Regions from separate parts of the Pseudoalteromonas sp. GutCa3 genome, predicted to be linked through region 1. Evidence: predicted binding sites of a transcription regulator. Region 1 holds the regulator's gene; the other holds the start of a gene.
What was found. The regulator NrdR, encoded in region 1, represses ribonucleotide reductase genes. The targets are predictions, from matches to a motif close to AAACACNANATNTNGTGTTT.

Region 1 (8,135 bases):
CTGAGTTATTTGCATTAGGTAAAGGAAAAGGTCTTAGTTCGTCATCTAAATCTAAAAAGTATGCACCTAACTCAGAGGCTATATACAAATTACCGTTTAAGAATGATAAGTCGTGCACTATGGTTTGCGCTAAGCGCTCTGGTAACGATATTTTAGCGGTAAGCTCTAAACGTAGTTTAGAGAAGTCTGATGAGTTTTTAGTAAGGCGTAATAAATGACGATCATTAACCAGCCAAATACCTTCAGGAGAGAGTGCCATTTGGCTAACAGAGCCAACAATTTGGGTAATTACGGTAGCATTAACAATAGGTAGGGGACCATTTACTTGAGTGCGTAAATCAACTTGCCCTCTATCTACATAGTATAAACCATTAGCCGCAATCCATATGCTGCCTTTAGAGTCCTCAAGAATATCTCTTACTGGACCTTTAATATTAAACTCTTGTGCTGCAAATGTGGCAGGATTAATAACTACCAAGCCACTTTTAGTACCTACCCATAATAAGCCACTAGAATCGACTAAAAGTTTATTAATACCATTACTAGGCAAGAACGGGCTATTTTGCGTGTTGTAGTTTGTAAATGTTGTGCCATCAAAACGGCTTAAGCCAAACTGAGTACCAAGCCACATATAGCCTTGCTGGTCTTGTACTACGCTTTTAAGTGATTGCGAAGGTAGACCATCTTTTATATTCCATTGCTTAACTACGTAATCACTAATTGAAGCCCAACTTGGTGTCGCGCACAACATCAGTACACAAACCAGTAAAAATCGCATCATATTGCTGCCACCTAGTTAAACAAATCAAATATAAAAAATTAAAAGGGTAGTAAACCCACTTTTATTAGCGCCTGTAAGCATATAAGCGAAAAAACGCCCGCAAGTATATCATCGGCCATAATACCTAAACCACCATGTACTCGTTTGTCTAGCATACGGATTGGGCCAGGTTTTGCTATATCAAAAAAGCGAAATAACAAAAAACCAACGAGTAATGTTTGCCAGCTAAGTGCTGCACCAATCATTGTAATGTAATAGCCTGCCACTTCATCCCATACAATAGCAGGATGGTCGTGTACGCCTAAATCATCAGCCGTTTTACCGCAGGCCCATATACCAAATATACTTATCACTACGGCAAACACAATTTGCAACCATAGCGGATAATACATAGTCATAAAAATGAATGGCAGTGCAGCAAAAGTGCCAAATGTACCAGGTGCTTTAGGGGCTAACCCAGTACCAAAACCCAAACCAAAAAACTGATGTGGGCGCTTTAAATTAAACTTTCGGTTTTTGTTCAAACCAGCTCCTTTGCAAAATGCTCAAAACCTTGCTGCTTAAAATCAAACTTTTCACCGTTGTGTAAAAGTTCAATTTGACCATCGCCACTTTTAATTTGGCCTATGCATGTTGCATCTACACCATATTGACGCAGTTTTATTTCTAGCATACTTTTATTGCTATCAGGTACAGTAAAAATTAATTCGTAATCATCACCGTAACTTAGAATAAATGGCAGCTGCTGATTAAAATCAAGGCTTGCTTGCATTGCATCTGAAGTCGGAATACTTTCAATATTCACAACTGCATTTACTTGCGACATATCAAGTATATGACTTAAATCAGCGATTAAACCATCCGATACATCAATAGCCGATGATGCAAGGCCTCGTAATACCTGCCCTGCAGCAACACGCGGTGTTGGAAAGTCAAAGCGCTTATTTAAGTACTTTAAATGTTCTGGCTCAATACTTATACCTTGTTTGCGAGACTCAATTGCAAGTCCAGCGTCACCTAGCGGACCTGTAACATAAATCCAATCACCCACTTTCGCACCACTACGGCGAAGTGCAGTACCTTCTGGTACAGTCCCTTTTGCACAAATAGTGATAGTTAATGGGCCTTGCGTGGTATCGCCACCTATAATTTGCACATTAAAGTATTCTGCAATTTCATGCATGCCTTCAGTAAACTCTTCAATCCACTGTGGGTCAATACTTGGTAAGGTTAACGCAACTGAAACCCATGTTGGCTCAGCGCCCATTGCCGCTAAGTCACTTAAATTAACAGCAAGCGCTCTGTGACCTAATGCACGAGGAGAAATATCATCAAAAAAGTGTACGCCAGCAACAAGAGTGTCTGTTGTAACGGCAAGTTGGCAGTTTTGTGGAACGGTTACTAAAGCGCAATCATCCCCTATACCTAGGTTTACATCACGACGGGTGATCCCGCGACCTTTAAAGTAGCGGTTAATTAATTCAAATTCCTTCATACACAAAAAAGCCGGCCTATGCCGGCTCCCCTCTTTAACGGTTTACTTACTTGCGTAAATGCTTAACAGCTTTATCAAGTACACCGTTTACAAATTTATGGCTGTCTTCAGCGCCAAATATTTTGGCCAGCTCAATACCTTCGTTGATAGCAACTTTATAAGGTACATCTTCACGGAACTTAAGCTCATAGCTGCTTAAACGTAAAATTGCGCGCTCAACCATATCTAAGTCATTAAACGGACGTGTTAAATGTGGTGATACAGCTTCGTCTAGTTGCTTATAATTTACAGCAACACCCGTCGCTAAATCTTTAAAGTATTCAACATCAATTTTAGTAACGTCTGTTTCGATCAACATTTGTTGTTCGATATCGGCAATTAAATTGCCACTTATTTGCCAAGAATAAACGGCTTGGAGTGCTAAGATACGTGCTTTACGTCTTGCTGCTGGTTTCACAAAAATTCCTTAAACTTAAATTTTATCTAACACATTAACCATTTCAAGCGCGCCTAAAGCAGCTTCGCCGCCTTTATTGCCCATTTTGGTGCCAGCACGCTCAATTGCTTGTTCAATGCTTTCTGTGGTTAATACGCCAAATGCAACCGGGATATCATACTCAAGTGATACTTGCGCAAGACCTTTGTTTGATTCGCCAGCAACTAGGTCAAAGTGTGGTGTACCACCTCTGATCACTACGCCTAATGCGATGATTGCATCATACTCTTTTTTTGCCGCAACGCGTTTAGCCGCTAAAGGTAATTCTACCGCGCCTGGTACATAAATAACGGTAATGTCGTCATCAGATACGCCACCAGTGCGTTTTAGCTCATCAACAGCACCTGCAAGGAGGCTGCTACCGATAAAGTCATTAAAACGAGAAATGACAATGGCAAACTTTTTGCCAGGAGCGTACTTACTACCTTCAATAATTTTCATTTGATAACCCTAAAAATAAGTTCAAGCGGTTGCGATTGCGCAAAAATTGCTGCGCATCATACCATAAAAATAAAATAATAGCCTAGTTTAAGCGTGACGCTTATTGTGGCTCAACATAATCAACAACTTCTAAATGAAAGCCCGAAAGTGCATGGTACTTTTTAGGGCGACTCATTAATCGCATTTGTTTGATTCCAAGATCTGCAAGTATTTGCGAGCCTACGCCAACAGTACGAGATGTACCTTTGAATTTACGAGGCGTAACGCTTTCGCCAGCATCAGCTGCTGCGAATGCTTTTACAGTTGCCTCTAATTCTTCAGTGCTTTCTTGCTTACCTAAAATAACTAAAGCACCTTCATTTTTAGCGATATAAGCCATTGCTTCTGAAAGGCCCCAACTACGGTCAGCACTTCGGTCTGAAAGTAGGATATCGTTAAAGGTACTTTGCAAATGTACACGTACATTTGTCGGTTCTTGCTCTTTTATATCGCCTTTAAGCAAGACGTAATGTAATTGGCCGTCAATTGTGTCTTTGTAAGTAACTAAATCAAATTCACCGTGAATAGTTGGTAACTTACATTTTGCAACTTGCTCAATTGTTGTTTCGTTTAAGTTACGATATTCGATTAAATCAGCAATAGTGCCCATTTTAATATCGTGCTCTTTCGCAAAAACTTCTAAATCAGGGCGACGCGCCATGGTGCCATCGGCATTAAGTATTTCAACAATAACAGATGATGCTTCAAGCCCAGCTAAACGCGCTAAATCACAGCCAGCTTCAGTATGTCCTGCGCGAGTTAATACGCCGCCAGGTTGTGCCATAATTGGAAAAATATGACCAGGCTGCACGATATCACTTGGTACTGCCCCTTTAGCTATAGCCGCTTGCACTGTACGCGCTCTATCTGCTGCTGAAATACCTGTAGTAACACCCTTTGATGCTTCTATCGACATTGTAAAGTTAGTCGAAAATGCAGCACCATTATTTTTAACCATTAACGGTAAATCGAGTTGCTCACAACGCTCTTGCGTCATAGTTAAACAAATTAAACCACGGCCATGAGTCGCCATAAAATTAATCGCTTGTGCACTAATATGCTCTGCGGCAATAATTAAATCGCCTTCATTCTCTCTATCTTCATCATCCATTAAAATAACCATTTTACCGGCTTTAATGTCGTCGATGATTTCTTGTGCGCTGTGTAAATTCATAAATTTGCTCGTGTAAGTTATCAGTTTCGTTATTTAATAAAACCCGCTTTAGCGAGTAAGCTCATCGAAATATCAGAGCCCGTTGGTTGCTCTGCACCTTTTATAAGGCGCTCTAAATAACGTGCAATTTGATCGACTTCTAAATTAACTTGAGTGCCTACTTTAAAGTGAGCAATTGTGGTTTGCTCACTCGTATGTGGGACAATTGTTAATTTGAATTTATTACCTTCTACAGCGTTTACTGTCAGGCTTATACCATCAATACATACCGAACCTTTGTACGGAATGTATTTCATTAAATTTTCGTCAGTTGTAAGCCAATATTCTGTTGCTCGAGCGTTTGCTGTAATGCTTGTGATAGTTGCTATGCCATCAACATGGCCAGATACTAAATGACCGCCCAAACGCGAAACAGGTTGCATGGCTTTTTCAAGATTAACCGTTTGCCCTAAAGCATAGTGAGCAAAACCGGTTAAACCAATCGTCTCGTTAGATAAATCAGCACTAAAACCGTCAATATGTTTATCAACTACGGTTAAGCAAACGCCATTGGTTGCAATGCTGTCGCCTAGCTTTACGTCTTCCATATCAAGGTCAGCACTTTGGATACGAATGGCTAAGTCGCCTTGTTTTTTTTGTAATAAAGCAATTTTGCCTGTGGCTTCTATTATCCCAGTAAACATAGCGCTACTCTTTTTTATTAAGTGATTTTAATGAGTTTTTAACGCGGTGATACGTAAATCGTCACCAATGCGCGCACATTCATTAAATGTTAAATCAACGATGTTTTGCATACTCGTCAATTCAGGAAAATTAACTAAACTTTTTGCATCATGGCCCATTAATTTAGGCGCCAAATAAAAAACAAACTCGTCAACTAAATCAAGTTCTGTCATTTTACCAGCAAGTGTTGCTCCGCTCTCAAGCCAAACATTATTAAACTGCAGTTGCCCAAGCTTTTCTAAAACAGCCTGTAAATCAACTTTGCCGTTACTTTCACTTACTTCAATATGCTTTACAAAATGCGGCCATTGCAGTGATTTATCAACCTTAGTCGTAAATATTATTACATCACTTTGGATTTTAAATAAAGCAAGGTTGGGCGTTAAGCGATTCTGTGAGTCAATTATAACACGCACGGGCTGGCGAAGCGGTAAATCGGTAGGTAGCGTGCAAGGCAACTCGCTTAGTCGCACATTAAGTTTAGCATCGTCTACTAACACGGTATCGGCACCGGTTAAAATAGCGCAGCTTTGCGCTCGGTATAATTGTACGTCTTGGCGAGCAGCGGGACTTGTTATCCACTTACTTTGCCCATTTTTAAGCGCTGTTTTACCATCTATGCTTGCTGCCATTTTACAGGTCACATAAGGTAAGCCTTGTTCCATTCGCTTAAAAAAGCCAACGTTAAGTGCGCGAGCTTGTGATTCAAGTAATCCATAAGCAACTTCAATACCTGCATCGCTCAGTATTTTAAGGCCTTTGCCTGCAACTTGTGGGTTTGTATCAACCATAGCGGCAATTACTTTTACAACGCCCGCCTTTTTTAAACCTTCAGCACACGGTGGCGTACGCCCATAATGACTACACGGTTCAAGCGTTACATAAGCCGTTGCACCTTGTGCATTATTGCCAGCTATTGCCAGTGCATTTACTTCTGCATGGCCTTGACCTGCTAATTGATGAAAACCCTCACCAATTATTTGATTATTTTTAACTAATACACAGCCAACATTAGGGTTAGGCGTGGTAGTAAACCGGCCTTTTTTGGCAAGTTCTATGGCGCGTGCCATATACATTTCATCATGTTCGGTAAAAGTAGTTTGGCTTTGCATTTATTACTCCCCTAAGCGGGCAATTTCTTCGCCAAATTCGCGTATATCTTCAAACGAGCGATAAACAGAGGCAAATCTTACGTACGCTACTTTATCGAGCTTTTTGAGGGCTTCCATAATGTATTCACCCACCAAATGGCTTGAAATTTCTCGCTCACCCGTTGCGCGTAGTTGCGATTTTATTATATTCACTACTTCGTCTACTTGCTCGGTGCTCACTGGGCGTTTTTCGAGTGCGCGATTTAAGCCATTTAATAATTTATCTTCGTTAAATGGTTCGCGGCTGCCGTCTTGTTTAATAACACGAGGCATAACCAGTTCAGCGCCTTCAAATGTAGTAAAGCGCTCGTGGCAGTCGTTACACTCACGACGCCTGCGAACTTGATGGCCTCCGCCAACAAGGCGTGAGTCAATAACTTTAGTATCTTTTGCGGTACAAAATGGACAATGCATAGCTCGGTACTTCCGTTTTAAAACAAAAAAGACCGCTAAATAGCGGTCTTTTATCTTAGCAAAAATTAGGGCCTATGTGCTCTAAATTACTGCTGCTTATGCAATTAAGCGTATACAGGTAATTTTGCACAAATTGCTTTTACTTTTTCTTTAACTTGCGCCTGTACAGATTCATCAGTGATGTTATCTAGTACGTCACAAATCCAGCCAGCAAGCTCTTTTGATTCTACTTCAGTAAAACCACGACGAGTAATTGCAGGAGAACCAATACGCAAACCAGATGTTACAAATGGTGAGCGTGGATCGTTCGGTACTGAGTTTTTATTAACTGTGATGTTAGCGTTGCCTAGGGCAGCATCTGCATCTTTACCAGTGATATCTTTATCGATTAAATCAAGTAAAAATAAGTGGTTTTCAGTTTTGTCAGAAACGATTTTGTAGCCGCGCTCTTGCATTACAGCAACCATTGCTTTTGCGTTTTTAACAACTTGTGTTTGGTATACTTTAAACTCTGGTTGAAGTGCTTCTTTAAATGCCACTGCTTTTGCTGCAATAACATGACATAAAGGACCGCCTTGGCCACCAGGGAAAACAGCGCTGTTAAGCTTTTTGTAGATTGCTTCGTCGCCACATGCAGAAATAATCAAACCACCACGAGGGCCTGCAAGTGTTTTATGCGTAGTTGTAGTTACAACGTGTGCATGAGGAACAGGGCTTGGGTAAACACCTGCCGCAATTAAACCCGCAACGTGAGCCATGTCAACAAACAGATAAGCACCGATTTTGTCAGCAATTTCACGGAATTTAGCCCAATCAACAATACCTGAGTACGCTGAGAAACCACCAATAATCATTTTTGGTTTGTGCTCAAGTGCTAGTGCTTCAACTTGTGCGTAATCAATTTCGCCCGTTGCTTCATCTAGTCCGTATTGGATTGCATTGTAAAGCTTACCAGAGAAGCTTACGTGAGAACCGTGAGTTAAGTGACCACCATGAGCTAAGCTCATACCTAATACAGTATCGCCAGCGTCTAATAATGCTAGAAAAACAGCTGCATTAGCTTGCGAACCAGCATGTGGCTGTACGTTTGCGTAGTCAGAACCAAATAACTCGTTAGCACGGTCAATTGCTAATTGCTCAACAACATCAACATGCTCACAACCGCCATAATAACGTTTGCCAGGGTAACCTTCTGCGTATTTGTTTGTAAGCTGTGAACCCTGCGCTTCTAGTACGCGTGGGCTACAGTAGTTTTCTGAAGCGATTAGTTCGATATGCTCTTCTTGGCGAGCAGTTTCTTTGGTTATCGCGTCAAATAACTCTGGATCAAAATCCGAAATATTCATGCTACGTTCTAACATTGGGGTCTCCTAGGGCAACGTGTATGGTGTTTTTTAGAGGCTTTATTGTACGCTTTAAAC
Region 2 (8,135 bases), on a different contig from region 1:
TTCGTGTTCAAGACCAGTAAGCTTGTGTAAACGCAAATCTAGAATTGCTTGAGCTTGTTGCTCAGAAATATAGTATTGACCGTCGCGAATACCTAAATCATCAGCAAGCCAATCTGGACGGGCTACATTATCTTCGCCTGCTTTTTCAAGCATACCTTGTACATGACCTAATTCCCACGGACGTGCAGTTAAAGCAACTTTAGCTTCAGCAGGTGTAGGTGATTTACGAATAAGCTCGATAATTGGGTCAATGTTTGCAAGCGCAATTGCTAAACCTTCAAGCGTATGAGCACGGTCACGCGCTTTGCGTAAATCAAACACGGTACGACGAGTTACTACTTCACGGCGGTGAATAATAAACTCTTCAAGCATTTCTTTTAGATTAAAACACTTAGGTTGGTTGTTAATTAATGCAACCATATTCATACCAAACACAGTTTGTAACTGAGTTTGTGAATACAAGTTATTTAAAATAACTTCGCCTACGTCACCACGTTTAATTTCAATAACGATACGCATACCGTCTTTATCTGATTCATCACGTAGTGCACTAATACCTTCAATTTTCTTATCTTTAACAAGCTCTGCAATTTTTTCAATTAAACGGGCTTTATTAACTTGATAAGGAATTTCGTGAACGATGATTGTTTCACGGCCTGTTTTTTCATCGGTTTCGACGTCGGCGCGTGCACGCATGTACACTTTACCACGGCCAGTTAAATAGGCTTGTTCAATGCCTTTTTTACCGTTGATAATTGCAGCCGTTGGGAAATCAGGACCAGGAATATAATCCATTAACTCTAAAATAGTTAAATCAGGATTTTGAATAAGTGCCAAACAACCGTTCACAACTTCAGTTAAGTTATGTGGTGGTATATTTGTAGCCATACCTACTGCAATACCCGACGAACCATTCACTAATAAATTAGGGACTTTCGTAGGTAACACGTCAGGGATGAACTCAGTGCCGTCGTAGTTAGGAACGAAATCAACCGTTTCTTTTTCAAGATCGGCTAATAACTCATGCGACATTTTTGCCATACGTACTTCTGTATAACGCATTGCCGCTGCTGAATCACCATCAACCGAACCGAAGTTACCTTGGCCATCTACAAGCATATAACGTAGTGAGAATGGCTGAGCCATACGAACTATCGTGTCATAAACTGCACTGTCGCCGTGTGGATGGTATTTACCGATTACGTCACCGACCACACGGGCCGATTTTTTGTAAGGCTTGTTCCAGTCATTACTAAGCTCGTTCATTGCAAACAAAACGCGGCGATGAACAGGTTTTAAGCCGTCACGTACGTCTGGTAATGCACGTCCTACTATTACGCTCATTGCGTAATCTAAGTAGGAGTTTTTTAACTCGTCTTCAATATTGACTGGCAGAATTTCATTGGCGAGATCAGTCATTTGATATCACATTCCTTCAGTATCAGCTCTCAACAACCCGGTATTGGGTATTAAGAGTATTGTTATTATTTCTAACAGCCATGCTATCACAATTAATTTTAATTTACAGGCGCAAAACTTTGCGATTTATCAATTTAGCCCTATATAATGGCCTCAGATTGACGAGGAAGTATTTTATGACCGAACATCAAAATGTAGATCACGCAGAAATAGCAAAATTTGAAGCCATCGCTGAGCGTTGGTGGGACCTAGACGGAGAATTCAAACCTCTTCACGAAATTAACCCGTTACGTTTAGACTTTATAGCAAACAAAACGCAAGGCTTATTCGATAAAGAAACACTCGACGTTGGCTGTGGCGGCGGTATTTTAAGCCAAAGCATGGCGCGTATGGGTGCAAAAGTAACTGGCATCGATATGGGCCAAGAACCTTTAACTGTTGCTAAGTTGCACAGTTTAGAAACTGGCGTAAATGTAGATTATATAAAAGTGCCTGCAGAAGAGTTTGCAACACAGTACCCTGAGCGCTTTGATGTAATAACGTGTATGGAAATGCTTGAACACGTTCCCGACCCAGCATCTATCATTCATGCCGTAGCCGCACTTGCCAAACCAGGCGCAGACGTGTTTTTTTCAACCCTGAACAAAACACCTAAAGCATACTTATACGCTATTGTTGGCGCTGAAAAACTCTTAAAAATGGTGCCTGAAGGTACACACGACCATAAAAAGTTTATAAAGCCTGCACAGCTTATTGCATGGGCAGAGCAAGCCGGTTTAAAAGTTCGTGCAAGTACAGGGCTTTCTTATAACCCACTATCAAAGCAATATACGCTCAATAGTGACGTTAGCGTAAATTACATACTTTATTTTGAGAAGTTAGCTTAATGGCTAACTCTCAAGCCCCCCTACCCCTTATTGAGTACGATGCATTTTTATTTGATTTAGACGGCACCCTACTCGACACCGCTGATGATTTAGGTGCCGCTTTAAACACAGTCCTTATTAGCAATAAAATAGAACCTGTTAGTAGTGATATATACCGTCCTGCCGCATCTAACGGCGCAGGCGCATTATTAGAGGCTGGTTTTAAAGAATTATGGGCTAAACAACCCCAAAGCGAGCTTATAAAGCAATTAGTTGACGAGTACGCCACAAACATAGCAAATCACACACATTGCTTCAGCGGAGTTGAATCGTTACTTATCGCCCTTGATCAGAAAAAGATCAAATGGGGGATCATGACTAATAAACCAGGGTTTTTAACCGATCCTTTAGTGGCAGCTATTCCCGCATTAAAAAATGCCAGTGTAGTAATAAGTGGCGACACATTAGCTGAAGCTAAGCCATCACCTTTACCACTGCTACATTGTGCAAAGCTTATGCAGGTAGAACCAAGCCGTTGTTTATACATTGGTGATGCACAGCGTGACATACAAGCAGGCAAAGCGGCAGGTATGCATACCGCAACGGCACTTTGGGGTTACATCCCAAGTATTGATGAAGCCAACAGCTGGAATGCTGATTTTAACTGGCAAAGCCCAATTGATGGTTTTAACCATATATAGTGCTATGTTAATTATTAAACACTATATATTGTGATTGTGTTAGTTTTCACACAAAGCTTGCTGATAAAAAAAGCAGTCAAAATTTATTTTTAAAATGAGTAAATTTAGCAGATCATTAGTTGATTTTTGCATATTTCAACTTAAATGATTGTTCGAAGGTGAGTGTCTACTAACACAAATGCGTTATCCCAAAGTTATCCACAAACAGGGGCAATTATGTCCCTTGCAAAACAACTCAGACCACACTATCTTGTGATCTCTAAATTGAACAACACCAGATATTGTGGCCAAATGTTATTCAATTAAATTCGCCAATACGGTGAAACCTATAATAAATGAGTATGTACCTTGCTTCGGCGAGGCATAAAGCATTGGTCAAAATACATAATTCCCAAGGAATACAGGCAAATGAACCAACAGTTATCTGTAAGCAAACGTGACGGGCGCAAAGAGCCTCTTGATCTGGATAAGATCCATCGCGTCATTGAATGGGCCGCCGAAGGTTTAAGCAACGTTTCGGTTTCGCAAGTTGAATTAAAATCGCACATTCAGTTTTACGACGGTATTCGTACTAAAGACATTCACGAAACCATCATTAAAGCAGCAGCGGATCAGATTTCAAAAGAATCGCCTGATTATCAATACTTAGCGGCACGTTTAGCTGTATTCCATTTACGTAAAAAAGCGTACGGTCAATTTGAGCCACCACGTTTATTTGACCACGTAACAAAAATGGTTGGCGATAAACGCTACGATGCTCACTTATTAGTAGATTACACAGAGCAAGAATTAGACGAGCTTGATGCATATCTTGATCATTCTCGCGATCTTAACTTTAGCTACGCGGCTGTAAAACAGCTTGAAGGTAAGTATCTCGTTCAAAACCGTGTATCGGGTGAAATCTACGAAAGTGCACAGTTTTTATATATTTTAGTAGCAGCGAGCTTATTCTCTGACTACCCACGTGAAACACGCGTTTCTTACATTAAGCGCTTTTACGACGCAGTATCGTTATTTAAAATATCTCTACCAACGCCAATTATGTCGGGTGTACGTACACCTACTCGCCAGTTTAGCTCGTGTGTATTAATTGAATGTGGCGATAGCCTTGATTCAATCAATGCAACGTCGTCAGCTATTGTTAAATACGTTTCACAACGCGCAGGTATTGGTATTAATGCTGGTCGAATTCGTGCGCTAGGTAGCCATATTCGTAACGGCGAAGCGTACCACACAGGTTGTATTCCTTTTTATAAGCACTTTCAAACAGCTGTTAAAAGTTGTTCGCAAGGTGGTGTACGTGGCGGCGCTGCAACATTGTTCTACCCGCTTTGGCATTTAGAAGTAGAGAACCTACTTGTACTTAAAAATAACCGTGGTGTGGACGACAACCGCGTTCGTCACCTAGATTACGGCGTACAATTTAATAAACTAATGTACTCTCGTTTAATTAAAGACGACTACATTACGTTATTTAGCCCATCAGATGTGCCTGGTCTTTACGATGCATTTTTTGAAGACCAAGCTGAGTTTGACGCGCTTTACGTAAAATACGAACAAGACGAATCGATTCGTAAAAAACGCATTAAAGCGATTGAGCTTTTCTCTATGTTTGCGCAAGAGCGTGCAAGTACAGGTCGTATTTATTTACAAAATGTGGACCACTGTAATACACACAGCCCGTTCATTGCTAAAGTTGCGCCTATTCGCCAATCTAACTTATGTTTAGAAATTGCATTGCCAACTAAGCCACTTAATAACGTAAATGACGAAGAAGGCGAAATTGCCCTTTGTACACTGTCTGCGTTTAACTTAGGTGCAATAGAATCACTAGACGAGCTTGAAGAGCTAGCTGAACTTGCAGTACGCGCCCTTGATAACTTACTTGATTTCCAAGACTACCCAGTACCGGCTGCTAAAAATGCAACTATGGGTCGTCGAACGTTAGGTATAGGCGTGATTAACTACGCATACTACCTAGCTAAAAACGGTAAGCGTTATTCAGATGGCAGCGCAAATGCACTGACTCATAAAACATTTGAAGCGATTCAATACTACTTGATGAAAGCATCAAACGAGCTTGCTAAAGAGCGTGGCGCCTGTCCTAAGTTTAACGAAACAACGTATTCACAAGGCATTATGCCAACAGATACGTACAAACGTGATTTAGATAAAATTTGTGATGAGCCACTTCATCTTGATTGGGATACACTACGTGCAAATATTAAAGAGCACGGTATGCGTAACTCAACACTAAGTGCGTTAATGCCATCAGAAACATCGTCGCAAATCTCTAATGCAACAAATGGTATTGAACCACCACGTGGACATATTAGCGTTAAAGCAAGTAAAGACGGTATTTTAAAGCAAGTTGTTCCTGAGTATGAGCGTTTAAAAGATCAATACGAGCTACTGTGGGACATTCCATCAAACGATGGTTACTTGCAGCTTGTTGGTATAATGCAAAAATTTGTAGACCAAACAATTTCTGCAAATACAAATTATGATCCAAACAAGTTCGAAGGCGGTAAAGTACCTATGCAAGTCTTATTAAAAGACTTACTAAGCGCGTACAAACTAGGTGTTAAAACCTTGTACTACCACAATACTCGTGATGGTGCCTCAGATATGCAAGAAGATACTCCAGAAGTGGAAGATGATGATTGTGAAGGCGGCGCGTGTAAAATATAACTGCTGATTTTTATTTTAAGCGGGCATTTAGCCCGCTTTTTCTGATAGTTTTTTGAGTGATAAACATGTCTTATACTACTTTTAGCCGAAACCATAATAACCAAATGCAAGAGCCAATGTTTTTTGGCCAAACTGTAAACGTATCTCGTTACGACCAACAAAAATACCCAATTTTTGAAAAATTAATCGAGAAGCAACTGTCTTTCTTTTGGCGTCCTGAGGAAGTAGATGTAAGTAAAGACCGTTTAGACTTTCAAGCGTTACCCGATCACGAAAAGCATATATTTTTAAGTAACTTAAAATACCAAACTTTGCTTGATAGCGTACAAGGCCGTTCGCCAAACGTTGCCCTACTCCCTATTGTATCGCTACCAGAGCTTGAAACATGGATAGAAACGTGGGCGTTCAGTGAAACAATTCACAGCCGTTCATACACACATATTATCCGTAACGTAACACAAGCACCTGAACTTATTTTTGATGATATTGTTAGCAACGATAAAATTAGCGAACGTGCCGATGCCGTAACTAAATACTACGACGACTTAATCAACTCTGTATCGCTTTACAATTTATATGGTGAAGGCAAACACGAGATTAACGGTAAAACTGTTATCGTGAATTTGTTTGAGCTTAAAAAGAAACTTTACCTGGCTATGATGTCGGTAAATATTCTTGAAGCGATTCGCTTTTACGTAAGCTTTGCATGTTCGTTTGCGTTTGCTGAGCGTGAACTAATGGAAGGTAACGCTAAAATAATTAAACTTATTGCACGCGATGAAGCACTTCACCTTTCGGGTACTCAGCATATTTTAAACATTATGCAAGACGGTAAAGATGACCCCGAAATGGCGATTGTTGCAGCTCAGTGCCGCGACGAAGCGATTAAAATGTTTGTTGATGCTGCAGAGCAAGAAAAAGAGTGGGCTGAGTATTTATTTAAAGATGGTTCAATGATTGGCTTAAATAAGCATATTTTATGTCAGTACGTTGAATACATTACTAATGCACGTATGACTGCCATTGGCTTGCCAGCACAGTTTGAAAACAACAGTAACCCTATCCCATGGATAAACTCGTGGTTAGTGTCTGATAACGTGCAAGTAGCGCCTCAAGAAGCAGAAATTAGCTCATACCTTGTTGGTCAAATAGACTCTCAAGTTGATGCATCAGAATTTGGTGATTTTGATTTATAATGAGTGACAAGTCTACTGCAAGCATAACGCTTGCAGAAAACAGCCAGTGTATAGAATTTACCGCTGGCTGCCCTTCTCTTTTACACTGCTTAGAATCCATGAAAATAGACGTTGCATTCCAATGCCGCGAAGGCTACTGCGGCGCTTGTAGGGCAACGTTAGTATCAGGTAACGTTGAGTACAACGAAGAGCCACTTGCGTTTGTGCGCGAAGGCGAAATATTGTTGTGCTGCTGTAAACCCAATGGCAATGTAAGTATTAATCTGAAATAAAATTAATACTTACATATACCGTTTATTAAGCGCATCAATACTGTGGAACAAACCGGTAATGCCCTGTAATTTTGTAATCAAAAAGCATGTCACTTTTTTGCGGCCCACGCCCAATATTATGCACAATAAGCGGATTACCTGTATCTTGAGATGATTCATTAATCACCATGCCTATATGAGGTAAATTACCTGGTAACATCCACGTTACTATATCGCCGGTTTTATAATCACTCACTTTGTTGGATTTACTTAATACGTTTGCATGGCGCTCAAAGTAAGCTTGTAAATTTGGAACACGTCGGTGGTCTATATTTTTATCAGGCTTAGCTAAACCCCAAATACGTTTAGATGGATACAGTGTAAAGTTATTTTGCATGTCTTCATGCACGAGTTTCTGTAAATCGATGCCTAACTTTCTGTAACTTCTGATTATAACGTCGGTACATACCCCAATATTTTTAGGCACATCACCACCTGGGTAAGCAATTGAGTGATAAGCCCCATCGTAGGTAATATTGTGTTTTGTTCGCTCGAGTAAGGCTGATACTATACCTTCTTCAAACGTCACAGCTTGTGCATCAATACACATTAAAGTAAAAAAGCATCCTAACGTTTTGTTCATATAAATTCCTTTAAAATTCTGCGCTAATTACAGAGTATGAGTTACATATTTTGGCACATCTATTTTTTACCACGACTAGCAAATTGATCATCAAGCGGGTATGCCATCTTTTCGAGCGGAGCATGGTGATATCCCTCTCGTTGAATTTCACTAATGTAACGAAGCATAAATGCGTTAGCGCCAAGCTCAAGCCACTGCGCAACATGAACAAGTTCATGAAAATGGACCCTTAAATTAGTAGCGACGTGGGGAAGTATATAATAAGTATATTTATACGTTATACCCGCCGCGTCCATATCGACAAAATCACCTAGGCCCATTTCTCGCAGACCCGCAAAGTCTGGCTTTGGTATTTGGTCTACAACAAC

Region 2: nrdA (class 1a ribonucleoside-diphosphate reductase subunit alpha) is a predicted target of NrdR. The motif match lies at 3,256-3,275, and genes of this name have one in related genera.

Annotation. Positions count from the first base shown of each region.
Region 1 is NZ_PJBK01000029.1:23,263-31,397, reverse strand. It holds gene CXF64_RS05925 (ligand-binding sensor domain-containing diguanylate cyclase) at 1-781, opposite strand, end outside; gene CXF64_RS05920 (phosphatidylglycerophosphatase A family protein) at 820-1,305, opposite strand; gene thiL (thiamine-phosphate kinase) at 1,302-2,276, opposite strand; gene nusB (transcription antitermination factor NusB) at 2,323-2,733, opposite strand; gene ribH (6,7-dimethyl-8-ribityllumazine synthase) at 2,749-3,213, opposite strand; gene ribBA (bifunctional 3,4-dihydroxy-2-butanone-4-phosphate synthase/GTP cyclohydrolase II) at 3,314-4,426, opposite strand; gene CXF64_RS05895 (riboflavin synthase) at 4,456-5,109, opposite strand; gene ribD (bifunctional diaminohydroxyphosphoribosylaminopyrimidine deaminase/5-amino-6-(5-phosphoribosylamino)uracil reductase RibD) at 5,137-6,261, opposite strand; gene nrdR (transcriptional regulator NrdR) at 6,265-6,714, opposite strand; gene glyA (serine hydroxymethyltransferase) at 6,819-8,075, opposite strand.
Region 2 is NZ_PJBK01000079.1:108,222-116,356, reverse strand. It holds gene gyrA (DNA topoisomerase (ATP-hydrolyzing) subunit A) at 1-1,419, opposite strand, end outside; gene ubiG (bifunctional 2-polyprenyl-6-hydroxyphenol methylase/3-demethylubiquinol 3-O-methyltransferase UbiG) at 1,596-2,306, shown strand; gene CXF64_RS14190 (HAD family hydrolase) at 2,306-2,986, shown strand; gene nrdA (class 1a ribonucleoside-diphosphate reductase subunit alpha) at 3,395-5,677, shown strand; gene nrdB (class Ia ribonucleoside-diphosphate reductase subunit beta) at 5,743-6,873, shown strand; gene yfaE (class I ribonucleotide reductase maintenance protein YfaE) at 6,873-7,145, shown strand; gene CXF64_RS14170 (DUF1287 domain-containing protein) at 7,180-7,734, opposite strand; partial or broken gene CXF64_RS14165 (hypothetical protein) at 7,795-8,135, opposite strand, start outside.